2 regions of the Rhizobium sp. M10 genome follow, and region 1 is predicted to be linked to the other one. Evidence: riboswitches for the same ligand, from Rfam matches in the RefSeq annotation. Region 1 holds a riboswitch; the other holds the start of a gene.
What was found. A riboswitch is a leader RNA that binds a small molecule or an ion and turns the genes downstream of it on or off. The one in region 1 is predicted to bind FMN.
Positions count from the first base shown of each region.

Region 2: it holds a riboswitch for FMN, as region 1 does, so the genes downstream of both, CO671_RS26365 (6,7-dimethyl-8-ribityllumazine synthase) here and CO671_RS14355 (DMT family transporter) in region 1, are expected to answer to the same signal.

Region 1 covers NZ_NWTA01000007.1:226,024-240,491, reverse strand. Annotated here, with positions in the region: tRNA gene CO671_RS14405 (tRNA-Asp) at 1-7, opposite strand, end outside; tRNA gene CO671_RS14400 (tRNA-Asp) at 59-135, opposite strand; tRNA gene CO671_RS14395 (tRNA-Val) at 550-625, shown strand; gene CO671_RS14390 (hypothetical protein) at 921-1,133, shown strand; gene CO671_RS14385 (glutathione peroxidase) at 1,194-1,742, opposite strand; gene CO671_RS14380 (hypothetical protein) at 1,880-2,239, opposite strand; gene CO671_RS14375 (class I SAM-dependent methyltransferase) at 2,404-3,009, shown strand; gene CO671_RS14370 (cupin domain-containing protein) at 3,006-3,416, opposite strand; gene CO671_RS14365 (aldo/keto reductase) at 3,667-4,653, shown strand; gene CO671_RS14360 (esterase-like activity of phytase family protein) at 4,930-7,128, opposite strand; gene CO671_RS14355 (DMT family transporter) at 7,210-8,115, opposite strand; FMN riboswitch at 8,207-8,358, opposite strand; gene hupB (DNA-binding protein HupB) at 8,482-8,757, opposite strand; gene lon (endopeptidase La) at 8,964-11,381, opposite strand; gene clpX (ATP-dependent Clp protease ATP-binding subunit ClpX) at 11,779-13,056, opposite strand; gene clpP (ATP-dependent Clp endopeptidase proteolytic subunit ClpP) at 13,359-13,988, opposite strand; gene CO671_RS14330 (GGDEF domain-containing protein) at 14,451-14,468, shown strand, end outside.
Region 2 covers NZ_NWTA01000022.1:73,299-87,766, reverse strand. Annotated here, with positions in the region: gene CO671_RS26435 (LLM class flavin-dependent oxidoreductase) at 1-602, shown strand, start outside; gene CO671_RS26425 (LysR family transcriptional regulator) at 995-1,900, shown strand; gene CO671_RS26420 (MFS transporter) at 1,863-3,128, opposite strand; gene CO671_RS26415 (helix-turn-helix domain-containing protein) at 3,125-3,766, opposite strand; gene CO671_RS26410 (class I SAM-dependent methyltransferase) at 3,926-4,609, shown strand; gene CO671_RS26405 (ABC transporter ATP-binding protein) at 4,710-5,510, opposite strand; gene CO671_RS26400 (iron ABC transporter permease) at 5,518-6,510, opposite strand; gene CO671_RS26395 (iron ABC transporter permease) at 6,552-7,556, opposite strand; gene CO671_RS26390 (ABC transporter substrate-binding protein) at 7,576-8,562, opposite strand; gene CO671_RS26385 (adenylate/guanylate cyclase domain-containing protein) at 8,710-9,804, opposite strand; gene CO671_RS26380 (hypothetical protein) at 9,985-10,209, shown strand; gene CO671_RS26375 (hypothetical protein) at 10,294-10,644, opposite strand; gene CO671_RS26370 (SRPBCC family protein) at 10,829-11,275, opposite strand; FMN riboswitch at 11,838-11,981, shown strand; gene CO671_RS26365 (6,7-dimethyl-8-ribityllumazine synthase) at 12,062-12,496, shown strand; gene CO671_RS26360 (DUF1194 domain-containing protein) at 12,536-13,312, opposite strand; gene CO671_RS26355 (LysR family transcriptional regulator) at 13,418-14,320, opposite strand.

The DNA.
Region 1 (14,468 bases):
CACCCGCGCATGACGGACGGAAGAACCGGACGGCGGCGTTTTGTCGCCTCTTTTGAAATGGCGCGAGTGACGGGGCTCGAACCCGCGACCTCCGGCGTGACAGGCCGGCACTCTAACCGACTGAGCTACACCCGCACTTCATTTCAAGCAATCCGGATGCCTTCGCACCCTCACCAAAACGGCTGCCCGTTTCGATGAGCGGCTAACTACGGGGTTCGTCTTTTAGTGTCAAGCAGGTTTGGAGACAAAACCATGACAGTCGTTGAATTGTTTCAGCAAGGCCCATGCGGGGAGAATGAAAAGGCGGCAATTCCGTTGTCCGCCGCGGCACCGACGCCCGATCGAAGCCGACGACACGGTCGAAGCCGAGATGCCCGCCGCCTTCCCCTCCCCTTTATCCACAGCCCGGCTGTGCCCGACCGCCACGGCAAAGGACAGGACCGCCGCCAAAAAAATCAAAAATTCTTCACAAACACTCTTGCGGTTTTGCCGCGATCCGCATAGATCACGGCCACCAACGCGGCAGGCCGATCCGGCTTCGCTCGCGATGGGCGATTAGCTCAGTTGGTAGAGCGCCTCGTTTACACCGAGGATGTCGGGAGTTCGAGTCTCTCATCGCCCACCATTTTTTCTCCTGTTAGCGTCAATTACCCAAGTGATATCGCGGGCTCGCAGACCGACGCTTGGCGCCCCTCGGTACCCATCTTCGAGGCGGCATTCGGGACAACATTTCGGCACAGCAAGGCGCGACGTCGGCAGATCCAGATGTGCTCGCCGTCTGAAACCTCCACCAAAACGGACTACTCCGGCCTGCTCCGCCACCTCCTATTGGGCGAATGGATGGGAGCCGGCGAACGTGGGAATATTCGCCGCCCGGAAAGTCTCCGCGCTTGAAGGTTTCTCACGCCTGGAGGGGTGCCATGAGAACTCTCTGCTCCGCATTGACGCTGTGCATCGCGATTGCCGTTGGCGCGCCAAGTGCCACCTATGTCAACCTGCCTGGCTATGCATTCAAGACGAATCCGAACTGCCAACGCCACCAGCCGAAGACGCGATTTGACGCAAGGTGCGACTGGCCGAGATTGGGATTCAAGGACTTTACGCCGCCGCTGGTGACCGTGCTTGGGATCTGAAGACGCTGAGCGCCTTCGCAAATCATTGCAGCCCGGATGCGCCTGGCAGCCGGAGGGCAATCATGCCTTCGCCAGTTCCTTGTCCACTGCCGAGACCAGCCGCGAATCATCGGCCGTCACGTCAGGCGCGAAGCGGGCGACGACTTTGCCGTCGCGGCCGATCAGGAATTTTTCGAAGTTCCAGAGAATGTCGTCCTCATCGCCGGCTGATATGCCGTGGGCTTTCAGGCGTTCGCGCATCGGGCCGTCGCCGGTGGTCTTCACGCCGGATTTGGTCAGTTGCCGGTAAAGCGGGTGCTGGGTCTCGCCCTTGACCGAGATCTTCGAGAAGATCGGGAAGGTGACATCGTAGGTGCTGGTGCAGAAATCGAGGATCTCGGCGTCGGTGCCGGGCTCCTGGCCCTTGAAGTCGTTGGCGGGGAAAGCGGCAATGACGAAGCCGCGCTCGCGCTTTTCCCCGTAGAGCTTTTCCAGCCCCTCATATTGCGGCGTGAGCCCGCATTTCGAGGCGACATTGACGATCAAGAGCACCCTGCCCTTGTAGTCGTTGAGCGTGGTTTCACGACCACCCACTGATCTGACAGGAATATCCAGCACGTTCGCCGTCACGGGAACCTCCAGTTTGGTGAGAAAATTTCCGCAAACTTAGCGATATCGCCGCGATTGTCATCAGCGTCGGCATCACATCGGCGTCAACAGAATGCGGATGCCGGTGCGGGCTTGCGGCCGGCACCGGCTTGGACATATCAGGCGGGAGAGGTTTCCTTGACGTCGTCGAGCAGGAAATGCACGACGATATAATCCGTCTTGAAATGGCGGCCGCTGTCGGAGACCGACTCGACGCTGCCGCCGTCCTTCGGGTGCCAGGCGTGGTAGTGGGGATTGGTGGTGATCAGGGTGACGGCCTTGCCGGCCAGGTCCCCTTCGCCCAGCCGGAAGCGCATCTCGGCAAGCGGCCAGATCCGCTCGTAATCCTCCATGGTGATGCGCGCCCTCAGCGCCTTCCGGTGCAACGGCGCCTCGCCGGCCTCGGCGGGTGATTCCAACATCACCTCCTCGGCTCCGTTGAAGACGGCGTTGAATTCTTCCGGCCACATGCGTCTCATGAAATCGCTCCTCCCGAGGCTTTTTCGTCGGTCCACGAATGAAACTTAGCGATTTGTCCGAAAGAAGCAAATTCCCGTCATGTGGTTGTCATCGAGGTCCGCTGCTCCTACGTTCCCCGCAGACCGCATCAGGGCCGTCAACCGCCCGCAATCCGAGATCAGAAATGAAGACACGTGAAGAAAGGCAGGCGCTTAGGGCGAGCATGCCGCGCACCCCGCTCAGCGCCCACCATTTGGAAAACGCCCGCCTGCTGCCGGATCGCGGCGAGCTGCTCTACCGGATCCCGAATGGCGGCATCGGCGTCGAGGTGGGGGCCGCCTTCGGCGAATATACGGCGGAGATTCTCGAGAAGAATCGCCCGGCGCAGCTCTACCTCATCGATCCCTGGTCGATGGACCGCTACAGCTCCGGCCTCGATTCGATTCATACGCAGTTCGCGACCGAGATCGCGGCCGGACGGCTGCATCTGATGCAGGGCACGTCGCTCGAAAAGCTCGCCGAATTCGAGGACGATTTCCTCGACTGGGCCTATATCGATACCGACCATTCCTTCGAGCTCACCTGGCAGGAACTGCTGCTGTGCGAAAAGAAGGTGAAGCGGACGGGGCGCATTGCCGGGCATGATTTCTGCACCGGCAATACCGTCAAACCGATCGTCTATGGCGTCGTCGAGGCGGTCACCAAGTTCTGCAAGGATTACGGCTGGCAATTCGAGTTCCTGACCGTCGAATCACATGCGCATTTTTCCTACTGCCTGAAGCGGCTCTAACCGGCCGACACCGCACCGGAATATTGCGTGTCAGTGACCTTTTCCATCCAGTCGACATGCTTGCCGTCCAGCGCCTCGTGTATGGCGATGTGTGTCATCGCCGTGTCCGGGGCAGCACCATGCCAATGTTTTTCGCCCGGCGCGAACCAGACGGTGTCGCCGGCGCGAATCTCGCGGATGTCATCGCCCCAGCTCTGGGCAAGGCCCTTGCCCGAGGTGACGATCAGCGTCTGGCCGAGCGGATGCGTGTGCCAGGCCGTGCGGGCGCCGGGTTCGAAGGTGACGGAGGTTGCCCGCACCCGGGCCGGCGCCGGCGGCTCGATCAGCGGATCCTGGCGAACGGCGCCGGTGAAATAGTCGGCCGGCGGTTTCATCGAGGGGCGAGAGCCGGCGGGTTTGATCTCCATGATCGTTCCTTTTCTATTCCATTGCGGTTGAAGCCTTGTAACCTGACGATATTTCATCGAGGCGAGCGATCAAGGCCGGATCGGCAATTGCCGCATAGTCGCCCTGCTGATAGGCCAATATCTTTCATCACCTAAAGCGCGTCGCATTGAACTTGGTTCATGCGACACGCTTTAGTTCTTTGTTTTTACGCATGTCGTTATCCCGGAACCGCTGCACACTTCCGGGCAACATGCATTGGGAGAATTTCTCATGAAACATCATGCTTTCGGCCGCATGCCCTTCACCGTCACCAATGTCGGCTTCGGCGCCTGGCAGATCGGCGGCTCATGGGGCGATATCAGCGAGGCGGACGGGCGCGCGGCGCTGAATGCCGCGCTCGATGCCGGCATGACCTTCATCGATACGGCCGACGTCTATGGCGACGGCCGCTCGGAAAAAATCATTGCCGACGTGCTGAAGACGCGTGGCGGCGAGCGCCCAATGGTCGCCACCAAGGCGGGCCGCCGCCTCAATCCGCATGTCGCCGAAGGCTACAGCAAGGCCAATCTCGAAGGCTTCATCGACCGCAGCCTGAAAAACCTTGCCGTCGACAGCCTCGATCTCGTGCAACTGCACTGCCCGCCGCGCGAGGTGTTTTACCAGCCCGAGGTCTTCGACGGTCTCGACGCATTGCAGAGGGCCGGCAAGATCAAGGGGTACGGTGTCAGCGTCGAGAAGGTCGAGGACGGGCTGAAGGCGATTGAATATCCCGGCGTCGTCAGCATCCAGATCATCTACAACATCTTCCGCCAGCGCCCCGACCACCTGTTCTTTGCCGAAGCCCGCCGCAGGAACGTGGCGATCATCGCCCGCGTGCCGCTGGCAAGCGGCCTGCTCTCCGGCAAGATCACCCGCGAGACGCATTTTGCCAGCGACGACCACCGCAATTTCAACCGCCATGGCGAAGCCTTCGATGTCGGCGAGACCTTTGCCGGCGTGCCCTTCGAGGTCGGCCTGCAGGCGGTGGAAGAGGTGCGCAAGCTGGTGCCCGCCGGCGCGACGATGGCCGCCTTTGCGCTGCGCTGGATCCTGATGAGCGACGCCGTCACCGTCGTCATCCCCGGCGCCCGCAATGGCGAACAGGCCAAGGCCAATGCCGCGGCCGCCGATCTCGCGCCGCTTTCGGCCGATGTCATGGCGGCGACGCGCGAGATCTACGCGCGGCTGATCGCGCCGCATGTGCATCAGCGCTGGTAGGGTTGGAGCGTCGCTCATTGTAACGTTGCGGGCTGCCGCTTTACCCCTCCCCAACCCCTCCCCACAAGGGGGGGACTAAGCCGTGTTGTCCGGCAACGACCAAAAGCAGAGGTCTTGCTGGCTGTTACCGTTCGACGAATTCGTACGATAAAGTTACGTGAAGCGGTGCGGCATCTTAGCCCCTCCCCTTTGTGGGGAGGGGTTGGGGAGGGTCTTGGATTCAACGACAGAGGCCGGGCTTTCGCCCGGCCTCTCCCTGTATCCCTCTATGACGCCTCAGTTCGTGGCGCTGAGATCAACCGGGAAGAACAGCGTCTCGCCGGAGGAGTCGCTGACGCCGTCGTTGTCTGTGACGGCATAGGGTTTGCCCGATGCATCGAAGGTGAAGCCTTCGAGCTTGTCGAGCACGTAGCCGTTGGTCGCCGTCTTGAGTTCGCCGAGAAAATCGTGGGCTTCGGTCTTCTTGACGACGGGCAGTTCGCCGCCGAGCTTGGCGGGCTTCAGTTCCGAGATCGCTACCTTGTAGAGCTTCTTCAGCTTGGCGGCATCGCCGACGAGGTTGTCGCGCTCGATGATGTAGACGCTGTCGCCCTGAGCCGAAATTTCCGACAGGCCGACCCAGCCGCTTTCCGTCTTGTCGAGCGGATAGCGCACCGCGCCCCATTCCTTCTTCTTCGGATTGTAGGAGACGAGCTTGACGAAGCCTTTCTCGTCGTCGCCCCACTCGCGCTGGACCGCCATCCAGAGCGTGGCATCGTCACCGCTGCCGATCATGGTCACCCCTTCGAAACCGAAGCGGATTTCATTGGCGGCGAGCTCCTTCGGCAGGGCGATCTCGGCCTTGATGTCGCCCTTGGCATTGACGTTGTAGAGGGCGTGCGGGACGAGACGCTCGCTGTAACCTTCCGAGGCGAGCCAGAAGGAGCCGTCGGCGGCGACCGCGATGCCTTCGATGTCGAGCTTCTGGGCCGGGGCGCCGTCACGCTTGACGACGAGCGCATCGGTGATGACGGCTGGCTTCTTGCTGGCATCGATCGTGTAGATCGTCGGCTGCGAGCCGAGAACGCTATCGCTGACGGCATAGAGCATGCCCGGCTTGCCGGGAACGGCAGCGAGACCCGAAAGGGCTGCGAAGCCGATCGGATTGCCGTCCTTGTCGGCGGAGACGATCTTCGGATAGGCTTTCTCGCCTTCCGAGCGCTCGTAGATCATCACATGCGAGCGCGTGCCGCCGTCCTTGCCGAGGTCGAGCTCGTTGGCGGTGGCAAAGAGATTGCGCTGGGGAATAGCGACCCCACCCTCCGGCGAAATGCCGGACGGCAGCAGCTGGATGAGTTCGGGGTCGGCGCCGGTATCCTTATAGACGCCGACGACCGAGGCGCGCTCGGCGAGCAGGAAGAAATATTGGTCGTCGCCGAACTTGGCAGCTTCGAGGCCTTCCGGCTCGACGCCCTTCGATCCCGAACGGCTTTCCGGATAGTGACCGATATGGGCGACGGCGCGTTCGAAGGATGCACCCGATTCGTAGAGAAGCTTGCCCGTCTTGTCGAAGATGGTGAAACCGCGCGAGCCGCCCTGGTAATCGCCTTCATTGGCAACGACGAGGCGGTTGTCGTCCAGCCACTTCACGGCATCGGGCTCGCGCAGCACGCCCTTGGATTCGCCGGTGAATTTCAGGGCGCCGTCCCGCTTGGTGTCGATGCCGGTGAGATCGACGCTGCCGGCGGAGAAATGCGTCTTCACTTCAGCCGTATTGGCGTCGATGATGACGATCTCGTTGTTTTCCTGCAGCGTCAGGGCAATCTCGTTCAGCCCGTTGAAGGCGACGAATTCCGGTTCCGGATCCTCAGGGGCAACGCCGGCGAGACCGGTCAGAGTCACATGCTTGATGCTGCCGCAATCAACAGTGCCGTTCTTGACCTGGAAGACGACGAGGTCGCCGGCCGGCATCTGCGGGATCTTGCCGTCATTGACGTCTTCGTCGCGCTCGTTTTCGATCGCAATAGTGCCGAGCGTCTTGTCCTTGTTGAGGGCGATCGAATCCGGCTGGCCGCCGAGATCGCAGCTGTTTTCGATCTTCTTCGTCGCCACGTCGACGATCGCCAGGCGGCCCGAGGGCTTCGCCTTGCTCTCGGAGGTGTTGACGGCCACGAGCGCCTTGCCGGCGCTCGAGGTGACCGATGTCGGCTCGCCGCCCATCATCAGCGCGCCGCCTAATTTCGGCGCCTTGGCGTCGCTGATGTCGATGAAGCCGATCGCGCCGAGCGGGCTGTCGCTGTAGATCAGCGTATTGCCATCGTCGGTCGCGGTGATGATTTCGGCCGATGTCGGCGACAGCTTGTCCTTGTCATCAGGCAGGTTCTGAGCGACCGGGAAAGAGGCGATGCGGTTGAAGACCGGCTCGGCGGCGGCCGGAAAGGCAACGGATGCGAGAAGCACGGCAGCAAGCGCTGCCTGGCGCGATGAAATCGTCATGAAATCCCCCATGTGTCGAATAGTCGAAACATGGGTTTTCTGCGGGACTGCCATGACAGAGACATGACAGTCCGCGACATTTCACACGGAGGCCGCTCGCCTCTCCCGGCGCATCTCGTTGCGCATGATGAAGAGCGATGCGGCAAGGATGAGTCCGGCTCCCAGCCAGAGATAACCGGCCGGCGCATAACCGAAGAACAGCCAACCGGCGAGCACGTTGAGCGGCAGCTTCAGACCGTCGAACGGCTGCACATAGGCAGCGTCGGCGCTGGCATAGGCAAGGGTCAGCAGATATTGCGCCACGACCGTCAGGAGACCCGCCAGAAGGAAGAGAGCTAGCGTCGCACCCGTCGGCACGGCGAGGCCCGCCGCAAGCGCCAGCCCGCCGTTGATCGGCGTCAGCAGCACTAGCAGCCAGAGGGTGATCGTCTCCGGCTTCTCAATGCCGGTCAGGCTCTTGGTGATCAGCGACGAGGCGCCCCAGAGCAGCGCCGAGAGCACCGGCAGCAATGTTGCCCAGGTGAAGCTGTCGGACCATGGCTGCAGGATGATCATCGCGCCGGCAAAGCCGGCCGCGGTCGCCATCCAGCGGGCGGGACCGACGCGTTCGCCAAGGAACAGGCGGGCGCCGAGGATGATGAAGAAGGGCGAGGTCATGACAAGCGCAATCGCCTGCCAGATCGGCACCGAAGCAAGACCGGAAACCCAGGCCGCGCCGCCGAGCGCGGCAAAGACCACGCGCACGACATGCCGCCGGGGATAGCTGGTGCGCATAGCCGAAAGGCCTGCCTTTCGCAGGAAGGGCAAGGAGAAAAGGAAGGCGAAGGCATATTGCCAGAAGACCGCCGAGGCCGGGGGAAAGGCGAGCTTCATGGTCAGCCACTGGGTGACGACGTTGAGGAGCGAAAAGGCCGCGCCTCCAAGCACCATGAAGGTTGCGCCGGCAAGGGCGCGGGATTGCGAGACTGCAAGGGAATTCTGATTCATGTCTATTATCCAGAATAGGGACCAACATAAATCAGGACGCATGAGGCGACGACACGCTGACGCCGGCAGTCCCCTGCCCGCACGCGGCCATGCTCATTCTCTTTCATCCGGACTATACCGTCGGCTCCGGAATCGCACCGGATCTGCTGACCCTTCCCGCGCGACAGCTTGGGAAAGCGCTCGCGGGCTCGGGCCGCAGCCCTTACCGCCGGTGGGGAGTTTCACCCCGCCCTGAGAACAGGTCCGTGGTAAAACAAAGTGCCGCATGCGGCAAGCGGCCAGAACAAAAAGGGGCTCGGCAAAGCCGAACCCCTCTCAAAAACCCTGCACAGCCGGTCTCGTTTACGGCTGGCGGATAATCTTCAATCAGCCGTTGACGGCGTCCTTCAGGCCCTTGCCGGGCGTGAACTTCGGCACGTTGCGAGCCGGAATGTCGACTTCAGCGCCGGTGGACGGGTTGCGGCCCTTCGATGCTGCACGATGAGAAACGGTGAAGCTGCCGAACCCTGCGAGGCGGATGTCGCCCTTGTTCTTGAGTTCAGCCTGGACAACGTCGAAAACCGCGTCGACAGCGGAAGCCGCGTCAGACTTCGTCAGTCCTGCCTTTTCGGCCACTGCGGACACGAGTTCATTCTTGTTCATGTTTCCACCCCTTTCTAAATGGTATGAAACGACTCAAATGTAAGCTAGGCGCAGAATAGGTTTCATCAGGCCCGCCGGGAACCCAGAAGCCCTGCAAATCAAGGAAAAGCAAGCGTCTACATGACGTTTTCACAAAAAAGGCTGGCGTTTCCGCCAGCCTTTTTGCGTCTTTTGCGCCAAATGGGCATAAATGTGGCAAGCGCCACTCAATGCGCTATGGTTGCGCCCGTCTCATCAAGGCCTTCGACCGATGTGATCACAGGCGTTTCCACCGTGCCATCCCACTCGATCGGCTCGGGCCGGCGGATCAGCGCGTGCTTGATCACCTCGCCCATGCGGGAGACCGGGATGATCTCCATGTTGTTCTTCACGTTGTCAGGAATCTCCGCCAGGTCCTTGGCGTTTTCTTCCGGAATCAGCACCTTCTTGATGCCGCCGCGAAGCGCTGCGAGCAGCTTTTCCTTGAGACCGCCGATCGGCAGCACACGGCCGCGAAGGGTGATTTCACCGGTCATGGCCACATGCTTGTTCACCGGTATGCCGGTCATGATCGAGACGATGGCGGTCGCCATGGCGACACCGGCCGACGGGCCATCCTTCGGCGTTGCGCCTTCCGGCACGTGCACGTGGATGTCGTTCTTTTCGAACATCGGCGGTTCGATGCCGAAATCGACGGCGCGCGAGCGGACATAGGAGGCCGCTGCCGAAATCGATTCCTTCATGACGTCCTTCAGATTGCCGGTGACCGTCATGCGGCCCTTGCCCGGCATCATCACGCCTTCGATCGTCAGCAGCTCGCCGCCGACTTCCGTCCAGGCCAGACCGGTGACGACGCCGACCTGATCCTCGCCCTCGGCTTCGCCGTGGCGGAAGCGCGGGACGCCCAGGTAATCGGCGATGTTGGCGGCCGTCACGTGAACGGACTTCGTCTTGCCCTTGATGATCTCGGTGACCGCCTTGCGGGCGAGCTTCATCAATTCGCGTTCGAAGCTGCGGACACCGGCTTCGCGGGTGTACTGCTGGCTGATCGCCATCAGGGCATCGTCGCTGACCGAGAATTCCTCGGGCTGCAGCGCATGTTCCTTGATGGCCTTCGGCAGCAGGTGCCGCTTGGCGATCTCGCGCTTTTCATCCTCGGTGTAGCCGGCGATACGGATGATTTCCATGCGGTCCATCAGCGGCGCAGGAATGTTCAGCGTATTCGCCGTGGTGATGAACATTACGTCGGACAGATCGTATTCGACTTCCAGATAGTGGTCCATGAAGGTCGAGTTTTGCGCCGGATCGAGCACTTCGAGCAAGGCCGAGGACGGATCGCCGCGGAAGTCCATGCCCATCTTGTCGATCTCGTCGAGCAGGAAGAGCGGATTGGACTTCTTCGCCTTCTTCATCGACTGGATGACCTTGCCGGGCATCGAGCCGATATAGGTGCGGCGGTGACCGCGGATTTCGGCTTCGTCGCGAACGCCGCCGAGCGCCATGCGGACATACTCACGGCCGGTCGCCTTGGCGATCGACTGGGCGAGCGAGGTCTTGCCGACGCCGGGAGGACCGACGAGGCACAGGATCGGGCCCTTGATCTTGGTGGCGCGGGCCTGCACGGCCAGATATTCGACAATGCGTTCCTTGACCTTGTCGAGACCGAAGTGATCGGCTTCGAGGATCTTTTCGGCATTGTTGAGATCGGCCTTGATCTTCGACTTCTTGCCCCACGGGATACCGAGCAGCCAGTCCAGATAGTTGCGCACGACGGTGGCTTCGGCCGACATCGGGCTCATCTGGCGCAGCTTCTTCAGCTCCGCATCGGCCTTTTCACGGGCCTCCTTGGACAGCTTGGTCTTGGAGATGCGCTCTTCCAGTTCGCTCATCTCGTCGCGGCCTTCCTCGCCGTCGCCGAGTTCCTTCTGGATCGCCTTCATCTGCTCATTCAGGTAGTATTCGCGCTGGGTCTTCTCCATCTGGCGCTTGACGCGCGAGCGGATGCGCTTCTCGACCTGCAGCACCGAGATCTCGCCTTCCATGAAGCCGAGGGCCTTTTCCAGGCGCTGCTTGACGCTGGTCGTCTCCAGCATCTCCTGCTTCTCGGTGATCTTGATCGACAGGTGCGAGGCGACCGTATCGGCGAGCTTGGAATAGTCGTCGATCTGGCTGGCGGCGCCGACCACTTCGGGCGAAATCTTCTTGTTGAGCTTCACATAGCTTTCGAATTCGGAAACGACCGAGCGCGACAATGCTTCCAGCTCGACCGGATCGTCATGCGGCTCCTCGAGCACATGGCCGAGCGCCTCATAGAAATCTTCGCGGCTGGTATAGGTGTCGATCTCGGCGCGGGCGCGGCCTTCGACCAGAACCTTGACAGTGCCGTCGGGCAGCTTGAGCAGCTGCAGCACATTGGCGACCGTGCCGACATTGTGAATTGCCGAAGGATCCGGATCATCGTCGCTGGCGTTGATCTGCGTCACCAGCATGATCTGCTTGTCCGACCCCATGACCTCTTCGAGCGCACGGATCGACTTTTCCCGTCCGACGAACAGCGGCACGATCATATGCGGGAAAACCACGATGTCGCGCAAAGGCAGAACAGGGTAGGCAGTGCTGCTCGCTACAGACGTTTTCTTCGTCATTTTTTTGTCCTTTCCATCGTCCCGTTACCGGGCTCTCTGCACGGCCGCTTGGGACCGGCCGGCTCTCACTTGGCTCTACAAGTGGAGGTTCTGACTACGCTTTTCAAGCCACGCTAACGCCCGCGTTCCCCGGATGTGACAGCTTTGTTACAACGGAACGCCAACACTATGAAGCGCGTGGCTGGACCGGCGCTTACCATTTCCGGCCAGGCTAAATACAACGCCAGCAACAGGCTTACGAGATCATCCCATCATTGCCAAGCATCACCCCTGCGCAACATCGGCAAAGGCAATTCCGGTCCCACCGGCAAATACTAACAGCGCCTCGGATGATTTTTCAAATAGAAAGGGGCCTGCTGATGGCAAGCCCCCAAAATAATGGTGCGAAAGCGCAAGGTCACGCCGAAGCGTTGGCCTTTTCTTCCTGACGGTCGGCATAGATATAAAGCGGACGGGCCGAACCGCGCACCACTTCCTCCGAGATGACGACCTCGCGCACGCCTTCCAGCGTCGGCAGTTCGAACATCGTGTCGAGCAGGATCTTCTCCATGATCGAGCGGAGGCCGCGGGCGCCGGTCTTGCGCACGATCGCCTTGCGGGCGATTTCGCGCAGGGCGTCTTCGTGGAAGGTCAGTTCGACATCTTCCATCTCGAACAGGCGCTGGTACTGCTTGATCAGCGCGTTCTTCGGCTCGGACAGGATCTGGATCAGCGCGTCTTCATCGAGATCCTCGAGCGTCGCCAGAACCGGCAGACGGCCGATGAATTCGGGGATGAGGCCGAATTTGACCAGATCTTCCGGCTCGAGTTCGCGCAGGACTTCGCCGACGCGGCGGTCGTCCTGGGCCTTGACGGTCGCGCCGAAGCCGATCGAGGTCTTCTCGCCGCGGGCGGAGATGATCTTGTCGAGGCCGGCGAAGGCGCCGCCGCAGATGAACAGGATGTTCGTCGTGTCGACCTGCAGGAATTCCTGCTGCGGGTGCTTGCGGCCGCCCTGCGGCGGAACGGAAGCGACCGTGCCTTCCATGATCTTCAAGAGCGCCTGCTGCACGCCCTCGCCCGAGACGTCACGGGTGATCGACGGATTGTCGGACTTGCGCGAAATCTTGTCGACTTCGTCGATGTAGACGATGCCGCGCTGGGCGCGTTCGACATTGTAGTCGGCCGCCTGCAGGAGCTTCAGGATGATGTTTTCGACGTCCTCGCCGACATAGCCGGCTTCCGTCAGCGTCGTCGCATCGGCCATGGTGAAAGGAACGTCGATGATGCGGGCGAGCGTCTGGGCAAGATAGGTCTTGCCGCAGCCGGTCGGGCCGACGAGCATGATGTTCGACTTCGCCAGTTCGACTTCGCCGTTCTTGGAGGCGTGCGCCAGGCGCTTGTAATGGTTGTGAACGGCGACCGACAGGATCTTCTTCGCCTGCCGCTGGCCGATGACATATTCGTCGAGGACCTTGATGATGTCCTGGGGCGTCGGAACGCCGTCGCGGGACTTGACCATCGAGGACTTGTTTTCCTCACGGATGATGTCCATGCACAATTCGACGCATTCATCGCAGATGAAGACGGTCGGTCCGGCAATCAGTTTCCGGACTTCGTGCTGGCTCTTTCCGCAGAACGAACAATAGAGGGTGTTCTTGGAGTCGCCGCCGTTGCTGCCGCTGACCTTGCTCATATCATTTTCCTTCCAGCACGCCGCATTTCAAGGCGAAATCGCGGTCCACTCTATCAGCTCCTGGCGGCACTCCGTTTCCGGAGCCTTTGCCGAGAAGGGCTTCAGGGGCTACGAACCGGTTCCAGTCAACCATGTCCAGGTTCCGGCGGCAACGAATCCCCTTCGAATGCCAAATGCTATGTCACAAAAATTCAACATAGCATTAATAGTTACTATTAGTGTCTTCGCCGCCGGATGAAAGCCCTTGTTCGATCACAAATGAGATAGAACTGTGGCGGCAAAAACACCATCCCAATTAATTACTAGGCCTGCTCGCCTTCCATCTCGAGGCGCGACGTCAGAACCTTGTCGATCACGCCCCAGCCCTGGGCCTCGTCCGCATCCATGAAATGGTCACGATCGAGGGTCTTTTCAACTTCCTCGTAGGTGCGGCCGGTGTGCTTGACGTAGACTTCGTTGAGGCGGCGCTTCATCTTGAGGATGTCGCGGGCGTGGCGCTCGATATCCGAGGCCTGGCCCTGGAAGCCGCCCGAGGGCTGGTGCACCATGATGCGGGAGTTCGGCGTGGCGAAGCGCATGTCCTTGTGGCCGGCGGCCAGCAGCAGCGAGCCCATGGACGCGGCCTGGCCGATGCAAAGCGTCGAAACCGCCGGTTTGATGAACTGCATCGTATCGTAGATCGCCATGCCGGCGGTGACGACGCCACCGGGCGAATTGATGTAGAGGGCGATTTCCTTCTTCGGGTTTTCGGCCTCGAGGAAGAGCAGCTGGGCGCAGACGAGCGTCGCCATGTGATCCTCGACGGCGCCGGTCAGGAAGATGATGCGTTCCTTCAACAGGCGGGAATAGATGTCGTAGGAGCGTTCACCGCGGTTGGTCTGTTCCACGACCATCGGCACGAGGGCCATTGCGGTATCAACTGGGTTTCTCATGTGCGTCCTTTGTCAACGTCATGCCGGCGGCCGCCGGGAATCAAAGAAAATGCCATATCCCTACATAGAGTGTCCCGGCCCTCCTCTTCAAGACACGCATGAGGATAACGTTAAGAAGGCGGGGCACGGCGGCTTCAGCTCCTCTTTGATGCATGTCGTCATCCCGGAACCGCTGCACACTTCCGGGCGACATGCATGGAGCTTCGGCGCCGGCAGCCTCTTTCTCGTAAATGGCTGATGACCGCGAGCCCCCGGCGGCGTCTCCCCCGGCTTTTCTCCGTGACAGGATGAAGGAAAGCTTACTCCATCCGGCAGCGCTCACATACGTTTACCCAACGGAAAGCCTACCGCCAGATACCGGCCGAAAATCATGCCGCACCGCAACAGCATTAAGGAAGTGGCGAGCTTCCTCAGCAAGGATGCGGCCAACAGACAAGGTCGACGGGCAAGGGGTTTGCTGCCGTGTTCAATATCGCTACA
Region 2 (14,468 bases), on a different contig from region 1:
ACGCGGAGGTCTTTCTTGAAGTGCTGGGCGGCGAAGGTTTCGCCAAGCCGAACCCGCGGCCGATGTTTCCGAACCCGCCCGGTCTCCTGCGTCTCGAGCCGCATTCGGAGGGGCTGCGCGAGCGGATCTGGTGGGGCGCCAGCTCCAACGCCACCGCCGTCTGGGCGGCAAAGCTCGGCATGAACCTGCAGAGCTCGACGCTGAAGGATGACGAGACGGGAGAGCCGTTCCACGTCCAGCAGGCAGATCAGATCCGCGCTTACCGCGAGGCCTGGAAGGCCGCCGGCCACGCCCGCCAGCCGCGCGTCTCGGTCAGCCGCAGCATCTTCGCGCTGGTCGATGAGCGCGACCGCGCCTATTTCGGCTATGGCGGCGACGAAGGCGACAAGATCGGCTTCATCGACGAGAAGACCCGGGCGATCTTCGGCCGCAGCTACGCCGCCGAGCCCGATCTGCTGATCAAGCAGCTCGCCGAAGACGAGGCGATCGCCGAAGCCGACACGCTGCTGCTCACCGTCCCCAACCAGCTCGGCGTTGCCTACAACGCCCATGTCATCGAAGCGATCCTGACCCACGTCGCGCCGGCGCTCGGCTGGCGGTGAGGGAATTTACGACAGCCGCGTGGCAGCCCCCCTCTGCCCTGCCGGGCATCTCCCCCACAAGGAGGGAGATTGGCAAGAGGTTGGACCATCAGTCCCTTTCTTCCGTAGCGAAGGAACTATGCGGCAGTTATTTGGGGAAAACCATCGCGCCCAGCCGATCTCCCTCCTTGTGGGGGAGATGCCCGGCAGGGCAGAGGGGGTATTCCACGGTAAGCCCTCTCCTCGTCGCCTGGGCACGACGACCCGGCTCAGGAGAGCGCATCTGCCATCCCACCGCCGCGTGAACGAAGCCTCGGGACCTTACTGCCGCGCCGGACGTTGATGGTGCGAACCTTGAATCGGCCGCAGCACGACCGAATTAAGGCCGTAGCCCGAACCGCTCGAGTTGCCCCATGCCGCGTACGAACCTCAACGATATCCTGATCTTCATGGCCGTCGTCGATGCCGGAAGTTTCATCGCCGGCGGCCAGGCCATGGGCCTGTCCCGATCGGCAGCGGGAAAGGCCGTCATCCGCCTGGAAGACCGCCTCGGCACGCGCCTGCTCAACCGCACGACGAGAAGGCTGAGCCTGACCGACGAAGGCCGGGTATTCTATCAACATGGTCTAGAAGTCCTCGCTTCGGTCGACGAGGCGGAGGCGAGCGTGGCGGGTCAGAGCGCCGCGCCGCGGGGTGTTCTCAGGTTCACCGTTCCCGATGCCTTCGGGCGGCTCGTCGTGCTGCCCATCGTCGAAAAATATCTTCTGGCCTGGCCCGACATCCAGGTCGAAGTGAACTTCACCGATCGCAAGACCGACATCGTCGAAGAAGGTTTCGATCTGGCGATCCGGATCGGCACGACGCCGTCGGCATCCGACACCCGGCTGGTCTCGCGGGTGATCGCCGCCGACAGGCCGCGGCTCTGCGCCTCGCCATCCTATCTCGCCGACCGTGGTGAACCGCGCGACATTGACGATCTCGCCGCCCACGATTGCCTGGTCTTTTCCAGCCGCGATCAACGGCAAGGCTGGCGCTTTCGCGGCGAAGGCGGAGCCTGGGTCAAGGCGCAAGGCCGCAGCCGCCTGAGGCTCGACAGCGACGAGGCGATCCGCGACGCCGCCGTCGCGGGCCTCGGCATAGCTCTGCTCCCCGACTTTCTGGTCGCCAGCGATCTCGCCGCCGGCCGCCTCCGCCAGGTGCTGCCGGAGCTCGAAACCGACGACGCCAAGATCGTCACACTCTATCCCGACAAGCGCCTGCTGGAACCGCGGGTGCGCCGCTTCATCGACCTGATGACCAAGGAGCTCGGGCATCAGTGAGCGCGGCGATCTCCCCGTCAAACCCGCGAAAACTCTTCAGTGCCAGCGGCGCAAGCGTGGTCGCGAGATAGGCAATCCCCATCAGGAACAGTGCGGCGGCAAGGCCGAGCGTGCTGATCAGCGCGCCGCCGACGAGGCCGCCGAAGGGGATGAGGGCGAAGCAGAGGGCGGTGTTCAATGCGGTGACCCGGCCGGTCAGCGGCTTGGGGATGCGCTCGAAGATGACTGCCGACAGGATCGGGTTGAGGAAGCCCGACGCGAATCCTGCGATGGCGAGCGTCGCAAAGACAAGGCCGATGGGCGCATCCAGCGCGGGAACGAGAAAGCGCGGAAAGCCGGTCAGGAGGAAGGCCACGGTATAGACCGTCAGGCGCGGCATGCGCTCGCCGATCGCCGCAGCAATCGCAGCACCCGCGATCGAGGCGCCGGCGAAGGCGGCAAACATCGCCCCGAGCAGCTCCGGGCCATGGCCGGCATCTTGTGTCCAGACCGGCAGCAGCACGGCATGATAGGCCTGGTCGAAGAGATTGGTAACCGCCACCATGGCGACGATGCTGACGAGCACGGCATCGCCGCGCAGAAAGCGCCAGCCCTCACGGAGATCGTCGAGATAAGAAGCCCGTTCAGCCGGTGGAGTTTTGGGCGCGGGCGCGCGGCGCGTCCCGGGTATGCCCACGGCGACGATCAGCGCGGCGGCGGCGAAAGTGGCGGCATTGACGAGCAGCGCCTGGCCCGGGCCGATCAGCCCGATCAACGCGCCGGCGCCGGCCGCCCCCGCCGTCGAGGCCAGCCGCTCGATGGCGCTCGCAACGCCGGTCACCCTTTCGAGCGGCACATTGGCGAGCGTGGCGATATCTGGAACCATTGCCTGCTTGGCCGCATCGGAAGGGGCACGCAGCACGCCCATCGCAAAAACGAGCGGCAGCAGCACCGGCATGCCGAGCAGACCGAAGAGATCGAGAAGCGGCACCAGAGCGACAACGAATACAGAAGCGGTGTCTGAGATGATGGCGATGCGCTTGGCGCCGACGCGGTCGATCAGCGGTCCGCCGAGCGCCTTGGCGACGACATAGGGCAGCATCTCCATCATCGCCGTCAGCCCCGTCAGCACGGGGCTGCCCGTCGTGCTCAGCACCAGCCAGGGAATGGCGATGGTCGAAAGCCGCGTGCCGGAGAGCGAGAATGTCTCGGCGGCGGCGAGCGCCAAGAGGGGCCCGCCCCTCCTCACGGCGCGTCCTCCCCTTCGCGATGCGGAAGGCGGCCCGGATAGGGAAAGGCGTGCAGCATGACATAGAAAGGAACCATGCCCGCTTCTTGAGACGCCGCCTCCCCCAGCCGAGGGGCCGCCTGCATTGCGTCCAGGATGATATCCCTTAGCCGTTTCGTCAGCGCCTCGGCCTGCGCCGCCGTCATCGGGATGATGAGGTCGTCGGCGGCCGTCGCCTTGCGCCATTCGGCCGGCAGCTCGGCATATTCCTCCAACGCCTGCTGCATCTGGCCGACCTGCAGCGAGAGTGCGGCCTGGTTGAAGGCGATGTCGAGATCGAGCGCCTCCCCTTCGGCTTCGCTCGCCGGCACCGAGGTCAGCTCGTGGCTGGCGCGCCACCAGCGGTCGCGCCGCGAGGCATGCGGCGCCTCCTCGATGAAGCCGTATTGGGCAAGCTGGCGCAGATGGTAGCTCGTCGCGCCGCTGTTCAGGCCGAGCCGCGCGGCCAGCTGCGTCGCCGTGGCAGGCCCATCGATCCGGAGCATGCCGAGCATGCGCAGCCGGACAGGATGGGCCAGCGCCTTCAGCGCGGTCGGTTCGGGCACGACCCGGCTGACGGTGCGGGCATCTGCGGCAGGTTTAGGGTGCGGATGTTTCATACCTCAAGCATACAATCGCAAACATATCTTTGCAAAACTTTCTTTGCAAAATATTCGGAGGCTGTGGAAGGCGCTCGAAAACCGGCTCCTGATCTAGCCAAGCATGACCCCACATCCTAAGACCGTCACCGTGATCGGCATGATGCGAGGGGCAAGAGGATGGCTGAGGACGCGCAGAAAAACATCGGCACGTGGTATATCGATCCCGACGCCGAAGACAGGATGGCCGATGGACATGCGCCCATCTGGCGCCACCTGATCGACCTCATCCTCGAGCGCGACCTGACCGACAAGAGCGTGCTCGATTTCGGCTGCAATCAGGGCGGCCTGCTGCGCCATCTCTATGCGATCCGCCCCTTCCGCAAGGCGCTCGGCATCGATATCGCCGAAACCTCGATCGCCAAGGCCGAGACGCTGAAGGGCAATCTGCCGATCCAGCATCAGGTCGGCGGCAGGCTCGACGGCTGGAGCGAAGAATTCGATCTCGCCGTCAGCCATGAGGTCATCTACCTCGTTCCCGATATCGACGCCCACGCCGCCGACATCTGGCGGGCGCTGAAATCCGGCGGCGTCTATTATGCCGTCACCGGATGCCATACGGATAACCCGCTCTGGCCGAAATGGCGCGAGCTCGTCGCCAACCGCACCAACACCGTCGTCCAGGACCGGTCGATCACCGATTACGGCCGCGCCTTCGAAAAGGCGGGCTTCGACGTCTCCGCCCGCAAGCTCGAATATGACGGCTTCATTCCCTTCGTCGCGGACGGCTGGACGCCTGATTTTGCCGATGCGCTGAATTACTACACCCAGACGAAGATCGTCTTCAGGCTGGTGAAGCGCTAAAGCGCGTCGCGTCAAATATGATTCATGCGACGCGCTTTAGCTCTTTGTTTTGACGCATGTCGTTGTCCCGGAACCGCTGCACACTTCCGGGCGACAGGCATTAGACCGTATCGGCTCGCTGAAGCCGCATCAGCTCGACATCGAAATGCGGCGGGCTGTCGGGCGCGACCTGGACGAAACGGCCTCTGACGCGGAAGATTTCCTGGATTAGCCCGCGTTCGGCGAGCTCCCCAGGGGCGCCGTCGAATCTGAGCTCGCCTTTTTCGAGCAGCGAGATGCGGTCGCTGACGGCGATGGCCTGGTTGATGTCGTGGATCGCCATGACGACGGTCACGCCCTTTTCCCGGCTCAGCCGATGCACGAGGTCGAGCACCTCGACCTGATAGCCGATATCGAGGAAGGAGGTCGGCTCGTCGAGCAGCAGGATCTCCGCTTCCTGGGCGAGAGCGGCCGATATCCAGGCCCTTTGCCGCTCGCCGCCGGACAGTTCCCGAAGGCTGCGGTCGGCAAGCCCCGACAGGCCGGTGCTTTCGAGCGCCCATTCGATCGCGTCTTCGTCGCGACTGTCATAGGAGCGGAACAGGCCGACATGCGGATAGCGGCCCTGGCGCACGAGCTGGGCGACGGTCATTTCATCTGGCGCGGTCGGCTGCTGCGGCAGGAAGGCAAGCCTCTTCGCCAGCATGCGGCGCGACATGGAGGCGACGGCAACGCCGCCGAGCGACGCTCGGCCCCCGGCCGGCCGGATCAGCCCTGCCAGCGCATGCAGCGCCGTGCTCTTGCCCGAGCCGTTCGGGCCGATCAGCGCGCGGATCTCGCCCTTTTCGAGCGAGAGGCTGAAGCCGTTAAGGGCCTTTCGCTGGCCGTACATCACCGAGAGGTCGGAACAGGACAATGGCATTTCGGCCTCACATGGTTTTGCGCAGCAGCGCGAGCAGGAGCGGCACGCCGAAGACGGCCGTGACCACGCCGATCGGGATTTCCTCGGCTTGGCCCAACAGCCGGCCGATGAGATCGCCGAGCGTGACGATGACGGCGCCGAGCACGATCGTCAGCACCAGCGACAGCATGAAATTCCGTCCCGCCAGGAAACGGGCGAGGTGCGGCACGACGAGACCGATGAAGACGACAGGGCCGACCGCGCCGACCGCACTCGCCGCAAGTGCAGAAGATACGATCAGCACGACCGAGAACTGTCTCTTATAGCCGAGGCCGAAAGAGCGGGCGACGGATGCATCGAACTGCAGCAGCGTCAAGGGCCGGTAGATGACCGGCAACATGGCGAGCCCGACGATGGTGAAGGGCAGCAGGAAGAGCGCGTGATCCCAGCTGCGGGCGTAAAGGCTGCCCGACAGCCATTCGAGGATGATCTCGATGCGGGCCGATCCCCAACCGGCGATGAGGCCGATCGCCACCGCATGCAGCACCGCCCCGACCGCCACGCCGCAGAGCGTGATGCGCAGTGCGCTGAGGCCGAGGCGAAAAGCCAGGAGATAGATGACGCCGCCGGCGATCAGGCCGCCGGCAAGCCCCGCCGCCGGCAGCCATGCGACCGGCAGCTCGGCAAGCGTGTTCGAGCCCGGCTCGAAGATATAGACCGTGAAGAGCAGGAAAATCGTCACCGACAGCGTTGCCCCTTGCGACACGCCCATCAGCGACGGATCGGCGAGCGGATTGCGGGTGATGGTCTGCAGCAGATATCCCGCTAGCGAAAAATGGATGCCGGCCAGAATGCCGGTGGCGATGCGCGGCAGCCGGATATCGAGAATGATCAGCTGCGCCTCCGCCGAGCCACCGCCGGTCAAGACGGCCGCGACATCGGCCATCGGAATATCGGCAACGCCGAGAAAGATCGCCGCCGCCAGCGACAGGACCGTCAGGATGGCCAGTGCGGCGGCCATGCCGAAGCCCGGCGAAACGGCCGATGTCGAGGCCGGGGCGCTCATCGTGCCTCACCCGCAAGGCTCAGCCGCCCGCGCTGGACGAGATAGATAAAGACGGGGCCGCCAAGCAGCGCGGTGACGATGCCGACCGGCAGCTCACGCGGGATGGCGATGCTGCGCGCCAAAACGTCGGCGACGGTGACGATCAGCGCGCCGAGAGCAGCACTGAGCCCAATCTCCCACCCGGTGCCGCGCGGCTTGAGCAGCCGGGCGATGTGGGGAGCGGCCAGCCCCACGAAGGCGACCGGCCCGGCGACCGGCGCGACACCGGCGACCGGAAGGACGGCGAGAACGAGGATGAGCGGCTTCCAGAAGCCGAGCTGCAGGCCCATGCCAGCCGCCGCATGATCGCTCAGCATGAACATGGCGATGACGCGCCGCAGCAGCAGGGCGCCGGCGACGCCGGCGATCGTCCAGGGCAGCATGTAGAAGAGATGCAACCAGGTGCGCCCCTGGAAGCCGCCGGCAAGCCAGAAGAGCAGCGATGCCGATTGCGGCCCGGTCAAAAGCAGCACATAGGTGGTGATCGCACTCAGAAAGAGCGAGACGCTGACGCCGCCGAGCGCAAGCTGCAGCGGCCGCCCCTGCCCGCCATGCGACACCCAGAATGTCACCGAGGCTGCCGCAAGCCCGCCGGCAAGGCCGATGAAGGGATAATAGGCCGGCGATATCGAGGGCAGGAAGACGAAACAGCAGACGATCGGCGCGACCGCCCCCGATGTGACGCCGGTGATGCCGGGATCGGCCAGCGGATTGCGCGTCAGCGTCTGCAGCACATAGCCGGAAACGGCAAGCCCCGCGCCGCCGGCAGCCGCCGTCAGGCTGCGCGGCAGCCGCAGCGTCCAGACGAGAATGGATTCGATCTTGCCATCGGGCGCCAGGAGCACGCGGATGGCGGTCTCGGCCGACAGCGTCTTGGCACCGATCAGCAAGCCGAGCAACACCGCCAACATTGTCGCGATGCCGATGAGCCCGATGGCCAGGAATGATTGCCGGGGGCTCATCGCCGGTCTTGTCCCCGGCTTAGTTCTGCAGTTCGGCCGGGATCAGCTTGGCGGCTTCCGCCTTGACGTCGACGGCCGGGAACGTGTCGGGATAGAGGTAGTGCGCGGCCTCGCGCAGCACGATTTCGCGGGCGATCGGGCCATTGGTCTCGACCCACTGGTCGCCGACATAGAAGACCCGGTTGTTCTTGACCGCCGACAGCTGCGACCAGATCGGATTGCCTTCATGCGGGCGATCCGGGCCGGAATCGTAGACGAAGATCACCTCCGGGTCCTTCTCCAACATGGTTTCGAGGCTGAGGTCGATGCCGAACTCGCCGCCCGGGGTCTTCGGGCCGGGAACATTGTCGCCGCCGATCGCAGCGACGATCGAGGCCGAGGTGTTTTCCGTGTGGAAGGCGAAAGGTGTCGCGCCGCCCCACATGATCAGGAAGCGCGGATGCTTGTCCTTCGGCGCCTTGGCGGCGAATTCCGCCAGATGCTTGCGGAAATCGGCGTTCAGCTGCTCGCCGCGCTCGGGCTTGCCGAGCAGCTTGGAAAGGGCGGCGGTCTCGCCGTAGCTCTCTTCGAGCAGCTCCATATTATAGGCGACGTAAGGCGCGATGTTCTGCAGCTGCGCCGCATTGCCGACCGTATAGCGGCGGATCGCGATGATCAGATCCGGCTTGGCTTCGGAGAGAAGCTCGAGATTGGGCTTGGCGCGCTGGCCGATCTGCTTCATCCCGGCGGTCAGGCCGAGCAGGAAGCTCGGCTCGCGGCCTGCCGTCATATAGGTGCTGGCGACCGGCTTGATGCCGAGCGCGAGCGCGACGTCATCGGCGAAATAGGAAATCGAGGCAATGCGCTTCGGCTGCGCCGGGACTTCGACGGTCACGCCGCGATCATCTACGATGACGCTGCGATCATCGACGATCGAGACCTTCTTGTCCTCGGCCTGAGCGACTCCGGCGAAAAGCATTGCAGACGCCCCCAGCACGGAGAGAAATTTGCGCATATATCGAGTCATGTTTGCCCCCATTCGATGTGCGCACAGGCTTTAGCCAAAAAAGAGGAGTTTCACAATCATGATTCTTGCCGGAGTTTTACGAAGCGGAGAAAGCCGCGGCTGGGAGTAACCCCGCATCTGCGGATTTCGGCAGCATCAGCGCTGAGGTCAATTCTCAGGCAGGGTAAAGACCGCGCAAGGATCGGCGATGCCACGCAAGGCGTGCTCTCCGAGCGGCACGAGCGCCGCTGTCGTGTTCGCCGCCACCGCCCCGGAGATCAGCACGCTGCGGCCGAGTGGCTTGCAGAGCCCCTCGAGCCGGCTGACGAGATTGACGGCTGGGCCGATGGCGGTGAAATCCAGCCGGTCGGCCGCACCGATATTGCCCCACAGGATTTCGCCGAAATGCAGCGCGGCGCCGAAAGGCAGCGGCGCCAGCCCCTGCCCCTGGCGAACCTGGTCGAGATGGACCATGCCGGCGCGGCTGGCGGCGATGGCCCGCAGCGCCGCCTCGCAGGCATCGCGGTCCCCTTGAGCCTTATCCGCCGCAGGCGTGACGGGGAAGATCGCCAGCACACCGTCGCCGATGAATTTCAGCACCTCGCCGCCGAAGGCGTGCACGGCGCCGGCGACGCGGTCGAACCAGGCATCGAGCGTTGCGATCATGGCGTGCGGCTCCGTCACCTCGGAGAGTGCGGTGAAGTCACGCAGGTCGGCGCAGAGAAGCGCTGCGCGGATGGTTTCTCCGCTGCCGCGGGCAAGTGCCCCGGCCTGCACCCGCGCCGCGCTGCGCCGGCCGAGATAGGCCTCGAGCAGGGCTGCCCGCGCCTCTCGCGCCGCGAGTGCGGCAAGCGGCGCAGCGGCAAACCGCGCCACCTCGCGCAGACGGTCCGCCTCGGCCGCGCCGAAAGCGTCCACCCCTGCTCCATTGCCGATGCCCGCCCAGCCAAGCACCGGGCTGTCCTGTGAAGGGCCGATCTGCTGCTCCCATACCGGCCCGAGCCCGGCCAGCCACTCGCGGCCGGCCTCGACGGGCGGAGCCGCAGCGAAAGCGAGCGCCTCGATAACGGCCCCGGTCTCCGCCCGCCACAGCCAGGTGCGCCGCGCGATGATCGGATGCGGCACCGAAAGCGTCAGCGCGCCGCCGGCTAGCGGCAGACCATCGCAAAGCAGCCGGCGTCCGAGCTCGGCCAGGAACCGTTCGGGACCGGGCGAGGCAGCGGCCTCGTCAACCAGCCAGGCAAGGGAGGAAGGCAGATCCATGGCTCAGGATGACATCGCCCGGAGGCGTCCGCAAGCAGACGGTTCCGCGCCGGCGGCTCTTGCCAAAAACAGTGTCGAAAATCCGACACGCCGGTGGAAAGCAGAAAAATAACACTTTAAACTTGCGCTGCTTTGATTCCACTATAATGTCGGGTCATCATCCGCGATTGAGGGGTTGCGATGGGCACGACATTCTGGCCGAAAGATCCGCTGGACGGAAATGACATGACGCTGCTGACGTCGATCCTGCGGCGCTGGTGCGCGCGCTATGGAATCGAGTTTACGGCGGACGAAAGCCGTCTGAAGGCGAAGGAACTCGTCGAATGGTTTGAGTTCGGCGTCAAGGATCCGGCCGAACTCGAAGAGCTGATCGACGGCAAGCACTGGCTGGTTAGCCGGATCTGACCTGAGCGCAATTACAGTTTCCATAAGAAAAGGCCGGGCGAAATATCGCGCCGGCCTTCGTCCGTCAGCCTCATGCCGAGGTTTTTAGTAGTCGTCCCGCCAGCGGCGTTCGCGATCCCAGCGGCGTTCATGGCGCCAGCGCGGGCCATCCCAGTCGCGGTGGCGGCGCTCCCAGCCCCAGCGGGGCGGACCACCATAGAAAGCCACCGGCGGCGGGCGTCGCCAGTTGCGGCGGCATTCGCCCCAGCGGTTCAGGTGCCAGCCGCGGCCGCAGGCGTAGTCGACCTTCGTGACATCGCCCTTTGTGGCATCGCCCTTTGTGGCATCGCTTGTGACCTTGCTCTCGACATTGATTGTCCCCATCGGCATCGCCTGCGCAGAGCCGATCGAAAGGCTGCCAGCGAGCAAGGCAGCCGCGATAGATAGTGCCTTCATCGAAAACTCCATTTCATCCAGCCGTACCCACTTTAGGGCCGCCAAATTGAACTGGAGATGAACCGGGCATTCATGTTTGCAGGTGAAAAAACCTTGCTTTTTGACCGCCGGTCGGAGTGCCCGCCGGCCGTTTTTCCCGCAGCGGCAAGCGCTTGAGAAGCGCCCCGCGCCCGCGAAAAATCGTTCATGTCCTGCCGTAAAAAGGATCCGGTCCCGGATCGCGCCCGGCGGCGACCGCGGTGAGCCGCCCGAGATAATGCTCCCAGCCCTCGGCATGGCCGGCGCACTGCTCCTCGCTCGGCAGGCCGCTATGGGTGAGTCGGAGCAACGTCCCATCCGGCTGCTCGATCAGGTCGATCTCGACCAGGCTGGAGCCCGGCGGCACGGCCTCGCTGCCATCCCATCCGAAGCTGTAGGCAAGCCGATGCACCGGCACGACCTCGCGAAACGAGCCTCGCGCAAAGCGGGCGCCGGTGACATTGACGAGATAGAGCCCGCCCGGCTCCGGCTCGATCTCGGCCTCCGTTCCCATCCATCGCAAAATCTTCTCCGGATCCGTCATCAGCGCAAACACCGCAGCCGGCGGCGCCGCAATATGCGCCTCACGGCGCACGACAAAAGACTCTGGCATGCCTCCCTCCCATGATGGTCACGGCCAGCCCCGCCTCATGCGGGACGGCGCGTCATGCTGTTTCGGCGTGAGTGTGCTCATGGAAGCATGTAGGCGCGAGTGCACGCGCAGCAAGGGCGATCGGACAATGCGTGTCCTCCTCCTATTCGCCGGCCCTCATTGACGGGTGCGGCACCCGCCAAACGCTCCTCATGCTGAGGTGTGTAGCGGGCACCACCTCTCCTCCGTCATTCCTGTCCTCGGGCTTTGACCCGAGGGATGTCACAGGAATCCAGCCACGGCGCGTCCGCGCCGTGATTGACTCCATTGACAGGAGGCGAGTCTCTCGCGCCCAAGGACTTGGGCGCACTGGATCCCTGTGACATCCCTCGGGCGAAGCCTGAGGCCACAGGGATGAGGGAGGCCGGAGAGGCGTGCTCACTCCACTTCCAGCCTCATCAGCCTTGCATACCCCAACGTCTTCATGCTGAGACGCGCAGCCCGAAAGGGCGAAGCCTCGAAGCCACCCCACCACCAAACCAATTCCCCTATTGCCAGCCCGCCGCCTTGCCCCTATTGTCCGCGCCGTTCTCAGGGCGGGGTGGAAGTCCCTACCGGCGGTATGCAGTTTCGATTGCGAGCCCGCGAGCGCCTTCTTAACGAAGGGTCAGCAGATCAGGTGAGATGCCTGAGCCGACGGTCATAGTCCGGATGAAAGAGAACGCGCGTTCCTGCTGCCCTTACCGGCAGCCGGTGAACGTTCGTGATCGCCTTGGGTGACGTGTCTGTACGCCAAAGGAGATTACCATGACACCCACCCGTTATGCCTTCGTCAAAGCCGGCTGGCACGCCGATATCGTCGACCGTGCGCTCGAAGGTTTCCAGCAGCTCATTCCAGCTGAGCAGATCGATGTGTTCGACGTTCCCGGCGCATTCGAAATGCCGCTGCTGTCGCGCGATCTTGCGGCGACCGGGCGCTACGGCGCCGTCATCGCCGCCGCCTTCGTCGTCGATGGCGGGATCTACCGTCACGAATTCGTCGCCCAGGCCGTCGTCGATGGCCTGATGCGCGCCGGCATGGATACCGGCGTTCCGGTTCTGTCGGTTTCGCTGACCCCGCACAATTACCAGGAAACCGAGCATCACACGCAGATCTACCGCGCGCACTTCGTCGAGAAGGGCCGCGAGGCGGCCCGAGCCGCGCTCATGATCGGCAAAACGCGCGCCGCTCTCGCGGCGTAAACCTCCGCATCGAGGCGGCGGCAACGCCTGCCGCCTCTCTTACCGGTCAAACATATCCCGCCACTGCTTCTCTCCGATCAAGCAGTCCGTTGCCGGCTCCGCGCCGGCGATCGGCTGTACCGTCGCCGGCGGAGACAAGCCGCTGATCTCCATCACCAGCTTGCGGCGCACGGCGACGGCGAAGTCCTCGATCTTGCGGACCGGCAGCACGAAGGCGCCGGGGCCGCCGATGACGCAGTCGGCATAATATTTGTCGAGCCCGTCGGGCGCATCGGAAGGCCGCAGCATGAGGGCGAGGCCGTTGATGACCATGCCTGATGCCACCGCCTTGTCGCGGACGGGCGTGACGGGATTGCCGGAATTGTTCGGACCGTCGCCGGAGACATCAATCACCTCCCGCCTGCCCCGGAAGGGGCTGGAGATGATCATGCTGACGCCCTGGGCGATCGCGGTGGAGATCGAGGTGCGCCGCTGCGTGCCGATCGGCCGGGCGTCGACCTTGTCGGCAAAGGCGATCGCATCCTGCTCCGTCGCGATCACCTGCCAGTCGATCACCGAACCCTGGACGACATAGCCCGCCCATTCAAAATAGCTGATGGCGATGCGGCCGGTGAGCCCGCCCTTCACCGCATCGATGAATTCCTTGTGTTTCAGCGCCTCGACATAACCGTCGCGCTGGATGCCGATCTCTTCGAAATCCATCGACCGCGAGGTGTCGACGGCAAGCACCAGCGTCACGTCGACCTCGTTTGCCGCAGCCTGCGCCGTCGGCACGACACCGGAAAGACCCATGAGCACCGCAAGTGACGTCAGCATCGGCAGATCCCCGCGACATTCCCACGCCGGGCGACTCTAGCACAGCTTGGCCGCCGCCGAACGCGCCGCCGCGCGGGCCGCTTCAATTTTCGGTGATGGCACCCCTCAATGCAACGGCAGCCACAAAGGACTTTTCCATGCCTTCAGCGCGTCGAGGAAGACCTGCAGGCGCAGGGGCAGGAAGCGGCGCGTGGGATAGACGGCGTGCACGAAGATTTCCGGCGACGACCAGTCCGGTAGCAGGCGGATGAGCGCGCCTCCTCGGATCTGCTCGTCGCAATAGGTCGAAGGCAGGAGACCAATGCCGTGGCCACGATAGGTGAAGGCGCTGACCGCATCGAAATCGCGGCTCGATGCCGGCCCCGACACGCGCACGTCGGCCGATTTGCGGCCGCTGACGAGATGCCAATCCGCTTCGCCGTTGCGCCCGTTCAGGAGCACGCACCGATGGTCCTTGAGGTCTTCGGGCTTTGTGGGAAGCGCCCTCTCCTTCAGATAATCCGGGGCGGCGACCAGATAGCGCACGCTCTTGCCGAGCCGCTGCGCGACGATGGTGGAATCCTTGAGGTCGCCGAAGCGGATGCCGAGATCGATATTCTCCGCGACCAGATCAAGGAACAGGTTAGTGACGAAAAGATCGACTTGGATCTCGGGATAGGTCTTCAGGAAATCGGAGATGAATTCGTAGAAGACCTCTTGGCCCAAGATAACCGGCACCGAGATCTTCAGCAGGCCTTCCGGCTTTCTCTGCGCTTCAGTCAGCGCCTGCTCGGCGTCGATGAGATGAGCAAGCGGCTCGCTGCACCTGTCGTAATAGGCCCGGCCCTGCGCGGTGAGGCTGAGCTTGCGGGTTGTGCGCTGGATCAGCGTCACGCCGAGCTGCTCTTCGAGCGACGTCACCTTCCGACTGACGGTCGAAACAGGCATGCCGAGCGAATGGGCGGCGCGGCTGAAGCTGCCATATTGCGCCACCTTCACGAAGACGGCGATGTCGTTGAGATCGGCCATGCCGGCATTTTTGCACTGATGCAAAAGAGAATCCAGATATTTCCATCTAATCGAGCAATGACGTTTTCGCCATATTCACCTTGCGAAAACAACCAACAACCCGATGGCGGCGCGATCGCGGCGGCCCCATCTCGAGCGACCCACCTTG